2 regions of the Actinoplanes sp. NPDC049599 genome follow, and region 2 is predicted to be linked to the other one. Evidence: riboswitches for the same ligand, from Rfam matches in the RefSeq annotation. Region 2 holds a riboswitch; the other holds the start of a gene.

Region 1 (3,405 bases), on a different contig from region 2:
GCCGTCGGCCCACGCCTCGACGGCGGCGGCGAACGTCCCGCGGCGCAGCGCCTCGTGGGCTGTGATACCTGCCACGGCAGCGCCCAGCCGTGGTCGCGTACCGCCCGGATGCCGCGCAGCGCGGCGAGCCGCAGCAGCAGGCCCCCGACCCCGCCGGCCGCACCGGTGACCAGCAGCGTCCCGCCGCAGGCTGCGCGAGGTCAGCTGACCCCGCGACGGCGGGTCACCGGGCGATCCCCGCCGGCCCGGGTTGCCGGACCGCGGGGTCGCCGGGCCGGCGGCGGCGGGACAGCAGGCCCTGGGAAATCGCGACGCCGGCCAGCACCACGACCGCGCCCACCGGCTGGTTCCAGATCAGGTGCTCGCCCAGGATCAGCACCCCGACCACCGTCGCCACCACCGGCATCAGGTAGGTCACCGACACCGAGGTGCTCGCGCCGGCCACCCGGATCACCCGCAGGTTGAGCACGAACGCCAGCCCGGTGCCGAGCGCGCCCAACGCCAGCACACACCCCGCCACCTGCGGCGACAGGTGCTGCGGCGCCGGCGGGGCGCCGGCCAGCAGCGGCGCCAGCACGGCCAGCTGGGCCAGGGCCATCAGCAGCTGGCCGGCCGCGATCGACACCCCGGTGCCGGCCCGGCCGGCGATGAACTTCTTCTGGTACGGGATGGCCACCGCGTAACCCATCGCCGCGCCCAGGCACAGGAGCTGGCCGGTGAGCTGGGCGCCGCCGAGGTCACGCCACACGCCCAGCACCACCAGCACGCCCAGGAAGCCGGTCACGATGCCGGCCACCCGGCGCCGGGTCAGCGCCTCGGTGCGGAACACCAGCACGGCCAGGGGCAGCGCGACCAGGGGTGTGGCCGCGTTCCAGATGCCCGCGAGCACCGAGGAGACGCGCTGCTCGCCGTACCCGAAGAGGGTGAAGGGCAGCGAGACGCCCAGCGCGCCCACCACCGCGAGATGGCCCCACAGCCGCGCGTCGCGCGGCAGCCGGTCGCGGGTCACCGCGAGCACCACCAGCAACACGGCGCAGCCGGCGGCGACCCGGGCGAACGTGAGCCACAGTGGATGCAGCTCACGGACGCCGACCTTGATGAACAGGAAGCTGGTGCCCCAGATCGCGGCCAGCAGCAGATAGCTCGGCAGCCAGCCGCGCAGGCCGGGCGCGTCAGGGGCGGTCACGGTATCCACCCCTGACACTCTGCCGCAGCAGGCGCCCGGCACCGAGCCCTGGTACGTGTCCGTGCTGAACTTCCGCGGCTCGGCCGAGTGCGGTGACCATCCACGCGGTCTCCCGGAAGCCCGCCCGGTGAAGGTCATCGCCGGGCGTCGGTCACCAGGGCGTCGCGCGAACGCCCGATCCAATCCAACAAAGCCGATGGGTGAGGCCACGCTTGTCATGACCGTCACAGTCCTGCTGACCTGGCACCCGGCGGGCTGCTACGGTGCTGGTAGGTCATGAGTGCCAGCGCGAAGCCCCGGCTTGCTGGCCGGCAACCCTTGTGTTCGCGATGGGGTGCTCCGGGTGAGGACCCGGCCGGCGTCGACCACGACGCGGGCAAGCGCGGGCCCCCGGGGTGGGGTCCCCGACCTCGCGGAGGCATCCCATGTCCCTGACCCTGCAGCGCACCGCCCTCGACGTGATCGGCGACGACCTGACCGTCGACCTGCCCGACGGCACGACGGTCCCGTTCGCCCACCTCGACTACGCCGCGACGGCCCCCTGCGTGCGCGCCGCCGCCGACGCCGCGCAGAACCTGCTCCCCTGGTACGGCAGCGTGCACCGCGGCACCGGCATCCGCTCCCAGACGTCCACACTGGAATACGAACGCGCCCGCGACCTGGTCGGCGACTTCGTGGGCACCCGCCCGGGCGACACGGTCATCTTCACCCGCAACACCACCGACGCGCTCAACCTGCTGGCCCGCTCCCTGCCCGAGGGAATCACCACGATCGTCTTCGACGGCGAGCACCACGCGAACCTGCTGCCCTGGCGCCGCCCGCTGCGCCTGCCCACCCCGGCCACCCCGGAAGCCGCCGTCGCGGCTCTCCGGCAGGCGCTGCGCTCACTGCACGGCCCTGCCCTGCTGGCGATCACCGGCGCAAGCAACGTGACAGGCGAGATCTGGCCGGTCCGCGCCCTGGCCGACGAGGCCCACGCGTACGGCGCCCGGGTGGTGGTGGACGCGGCCCAGCTGGCGCCGCACTGTCCGGTGGATCTGGACGACCTCGGCGCGGACTATGTGGCCCTGTCGGGACACAAGCTGTACGCCCCGTTCGGCGCGGGTGTGCTGGCGGGTCGGGCTGACTGGCTGGATGCCGCGGAGCCGTACCTGAGCGGGGGCGGGGCAAGCGTCGAGGTCGGCACGGCCGCCGAGGATGTGAGGTGGGCCCAAGGCGCCGCCCGGCACGAGGCAGGCACGCCGAATCTGCTCGGCGCGGTTGCGCTGGGGGCGGTATGCGCGGCCTTGAAGGGCGCCGATCGGGGGGCGCTGCATTCCCACGAACAGGACCTGCTGGCCCGCTTGCGTGAAGGGCTGGCGGGGGTGCCCGCAGTGGTGCCGGTCAGCGTGTTCGGCGACCGGCAGCCACGGGTCGGCATCGTGTCGCTGGCCCTGCCCACCCAAGACCCGGCCGTGATCGCGGAGCGGCTGGGGCGGGAACACGGAATCGGGGTCCGGGCGGGGCAGTTCTGCGCCCATCCACTGACCAGACGGCTGACCGGGTCGGCGCGGACGGGCGGGTGCGGGACGGGGGCGGTGCCGGGACTGCTGCGGGCCAGCTTCGGGCTGGGGACTACGGGGAACGAGGTGGACCGGCTGGTGGAAGCCCTGCGCCGGTTGACCTCCCGAGCCGGGTGACGGATACCGGGGGTATCTCGCCGGGTGGGGGTGGGCCGTGGGCTAATGGCCGGCCGTGTTCAGCGGCCATGGCGCTCCTGCCCGGCCGGTGATCGGCGCGTCTCAATGCGATACTTCTGTCCAGCCCGGTTCTCGGCGCGTCTCACTGCGACGCTTCTGTCCAGCCCGGTTCTCGGCGCGTCTCAATGCGACACTTCTGGCCAGACCGGTGATCGGCGCGTCTCACTGCGGTGCTTCTGCCTGACCGGGGATTGACCCGCCTCACTGCGGTGCTTCCGTCTGACCGGTGATCGGCCCGCCTCACTGCGGTGCTTCCGCCTGACCGGTGATCGGCCCGCCTCACTGCGGAGGTGCTGCCCGGCCCGGGTTTCAGCATGCAGGGCCGGAGTGATTCGGCCCTGCTCGCGTTCCGCCGGCAGGGCCACGACGCGTCCGCCGGCCCATCCATGTCCAGCGCGCCGGACGGCGACACTTCCGCCCGGACGGTCGTCCAGCACCCCGGGACGACATTTCCCCTTGATCGGTGTTCAGTGCGTCGGG
Region 2 (3,405 bases):
TGAAGACCACCGTCTCCTTGTCCGGGTCGAGCTTGCCGCTCGCCACGAGCTTCTTGAGCACGGCCACGGTGACGCCGCCGGCGGTCTCGGCGAAGACCCCGGTGGTGCGGGCGAGCAACTGGATGGCGTCGCGGATCTCGTCGTCGTCGGCGTAGTCCATCCAGCCTCCGGTGCGGGTCACGGCCTCGATGGCGTACGACCCGGCGGCCGGGTCACCGATGTTCAGCGACTTGGCGATGCCGGTCGGCTTGACCGGAATGATCTGGTCGGTGCCGTTGTGCAGCGCGGTGGCGATGGGGTTGCACCCGGCGGACTGCGCGCCGAACACGGTCCAGCCGCCCTCGGGCGCCTCGACCAGGCCGATCTCCACCAGCTCGGTGAACGCCTTGTCAATCTTGGTGAGCAGCTCGCCGCTGGCCATCGGCACGACCACCTGAGCCGGGATGCGCCAGCCGAGCTGCTCGGCCACCTCGTAACCCAGAGTCTTCGAACCCTCGGCGTAGAACGGCCGCACGTTCACGTTGACAAACGCGGTGTCCTCGAACTCGTCGGTCTCGACCAGCTCGCCACAGAGCCGGTTCACGTCGTCGTAGGAGCCGTCGATGGCGACCAGCTCACCGCCGTACACCGCGGTGGTGATGACCTTGCCCTGCTCGAGGTCGCCCGGGATGAACACGATCGACGGCACCCCGGCCCGGGCGGCATGCGCGGCAACCGAGTTGGCCAGGTTGCCGGTCGAGGCGCAGGCGAACCGCGTGAAGCCCAGCTCCCGGGCGGCGGTGAGCGCGACGGAGACGACCCGGTCCTTGAACGAGTGCGTGGGGTTGGCGGAGTCGTCCTTGACCCACAGCGGCGCCCGCAGCCCGACCTCGGTGGCCAGGGCGGCGGCGCTGACCAGCGGGGTCAGGCCGGGGTCGAGGGTGACCCGGGTGGCCGGATCCTGCCCGGTGGGCAGCAACGCCGCGTACCGCCAGATGTTCTGCGGCCCGGCCTCGATCTGCTCCCGGGTGACGGCAGCAAGCGCGGCGGCGTCATAGGCGACCTCAAGGGGGCCAAAACACTCATAACAGGCATGCTGCGCGGCCAGCGGGAACTCGGCGCCACAACCACGGCAGACAAGGGCCCGGGCGGGGCTGGTGGACTGACGGGGGGCGTCGACGGTGGACGTCACAATGAGGCTCCTTCTCATCTTTCCCCGGGCGTCGCAGGACGCACGTGGGGACGGAATTAGCACCTGCCGCGCGCTGAGCCTCGTCATCGAAGCCGGTGCGGTGGTTGCCGGGGCGTCATCGGGCCGTTCCCTCAGCCCCTCTGGATGAGGTATTCAGTTATGTTTCCAACACCTTACGGGGTCAGGGTCAAAAGCGCCGCCAAGCTTCCCGAGGTGTGAGCTTCAGCTCTCGCGCGGCTTCTCCAGCACACACCCCCGCCGAGCAGCCGTCACCCCGCCCCCGAGCTCCCGGGCGGAGTCACGGCCCGGTGACCCCGGGCGAGTGGCGACCTGTGCATAGGGTGACCCAGGTCATTCCCACCAGGCTCGGGAGGTTCGGCGTGAGTGCCGTCCTGGAGATACAGGGGCTGCAGAAGACCTACCGCAGCCGCAAGGGGGTCCGGCGGGCCCTCGACGGCTTCGACATGGTCGTCGAGGCCGGTCAGGTGCACGGCTTCCTCGGACCCAACGGATCCGGCAAGACCACCACGCTGCGTACGCTGCTCGGGCTGATCCGGCCCAACGGCGGCCGGATGGCGCTGCTCGGCCGCGAGGTGCCGGCGCACCTGCCCGAGGTGGCCGGCTCGGTCGGCGCCATCGTGGAGAGCCCGCAGTTCTTCGGCAACTTCACCGCCCGGGACACCCTCGCGCTGCTGGCCGACGCGGGCGGCGTGGACCCGGCCCGGGTGCACGAGGTGCTGGAACTCGTCGGCCTGCGCGACCGGGCCGGTGACCGGGTCAAGACCTACTCGCTGGGCATGAAGCAGCGGCTTGCGGTCGCCTCCGCCCTGCTCAAGAACCCGCGGCTGCTGATCCTGGACGAGCCGGCGAACGGCCTGGACCCGGGCGGCATCCGGGAGATGCGCACGCTGATGCGCAACCTGGCCGAGTCGGGGATGACCGTGGTGCTGTCCAGCCACATCCTCGGCGAGATCCAGCTCATCTGCGACTCCGTCACGATCATCTCGGCCGGCCGCCGGGTGGCCGCGGGTGGCGTCGCCGACGTGCTGGCCCAGCACGCGAGCTCCGCGGTCCGGGTCCGGATCGAAGCGGTCACCGACCTGACCAGCGCGGCGGCCACGCTGCGCGACCTCGGCGCCCGGGTCGTCGTCGAGCCGGACCACCTCATGGTCAGCGGCATCGCGCAGCCCGGCGCGATCACCCGGGCGCTGGCCGCCCGCGGCGTCTACGTCACCGAGCTGGCGCCGGTCACGGTCGATCTGGAGAGCGTCTTCCTCGAGCTCACCGGCACCACGCCGGTGGACGGCGCGCACCGGCAGGTGGACGAGTCCGCGACGGCCGGGGCCGCGCCGGCCCCCGGAGGATGGGGACAGTGAGCCTCTACACGGCGGAGACGCGGCGGCTCACCAAGCGCCGGTTCACCCGGTTCTTCGCGCTCGGCACCCTGCTGGTGCTGGCCGCCATCGTGGCCGGCATGTTCCTGAGCAACCACAAGGCCTCCCCGGAACGGCTGGCCGCCGCCCAGGCCGAGGCCGCCCAGGAGTACGAGCTCGCCGTGCGGCAGACGGCGAAGGAGAAGGCGGACTGCCAGGCGGCCCAGGGCACCGCGGCGGCGCAGAACTTCCCGCCCAGCTGCGACGATCTCTATCAGCCGACCCGGGAGGACTTCCAGGCGTCGTGGTACATGCCGCCGACGTTCACCTTCCGGGAGCAGTTCGGCTATCTGGTGATCGCACTCGCGGCCCTGCTGGCGGTGATGGCGTTCGTGATCGGCGCGACCTATGTGGGCGCCGAGTGGAGCAGCGGCGGCATGATGAACCTGCTGCTGTGGCGCCCGCAGCGGCTGAAGGTGCTGGGCACCAAGCTCGGCGCCCTGCTGGTGAGCCTGACGGCGTTCACCGTGCTGGTCTCCGCGGTCTGGACCGGGGTGTTCGCGCTGACCGCCCACCTGCGCGGCACGCTTGCCGGGATGACCTCCGGCGCCTGGCAGTCCATGCTGCTCATGGAGCTGCGCGGGCTGGTGCTGGTGCTGGTGGCGGGCGCGCTCGGCTTCGGCCTGGCGTCGCTGGGCCGGCACACCGCGACGGCGCTGGGCGCGGCGATCGGGGCGATCATCGTCTTCCAGTTCGGCCTGGGCACCGTGCTCTCGATGGCGAAGGTGCCCTACGTGGAGGCGTACCTGGTGCCGGTCTGGGTGGAGGCCTGGATGGGCAAGTCGTCCGTGGCCACCGACT

The links. A riboswitch is a leader RNA that binds a small molecule or an ion and turns the genes downstream of it on or off. The one in region 2 is predicted to bind S-adenosylmethionine.
Region 1: another riboswitch for S-adenosylmethionine. It lies ahead of ACIBQZ_RS03590 (aminotransferase class V-fold PLP-dependent enzyme); the one in region 2 lies ahead of thrC (threonine synthase).

What each region holds. Positions count from the first base shown of each region.
Region 1 covers NZ_JBITLX010000002.1:71,427-74,831, forward strand. The annotation lists gene ACIBQZ_RS03580 (hypothetical protein) at 1-75, opposite strand, end outside; gene ACIBQZ_RS03585 (DMT family transporter) at 224-1,195, opposite strand; SAM riboswitch class IV at 1,459-1,575, shown strand; gene ACIBQZ_RS03590 (aminotransferase class V-fold PLP-dependent enzyme) at 1,612-2,865, shown strand.
Region 2 covers NZ_JBITLX010000008.1:8,975-12,379, forward strand. The annotation lists gene thrC (threonine synthase) at 1-1,171, opposite strand, end outside; SAM riboswitch class I at 1,183-1,322, opposite strand; gene ACIBQZ_RS16685 (ATP-binding cassette domain-containing protein) at 1,552-2,547, shown strand; gene ACIBQZ_RS16690 (ABC transporter permease subunit) at 2,544-3,405, shown strand, end outside.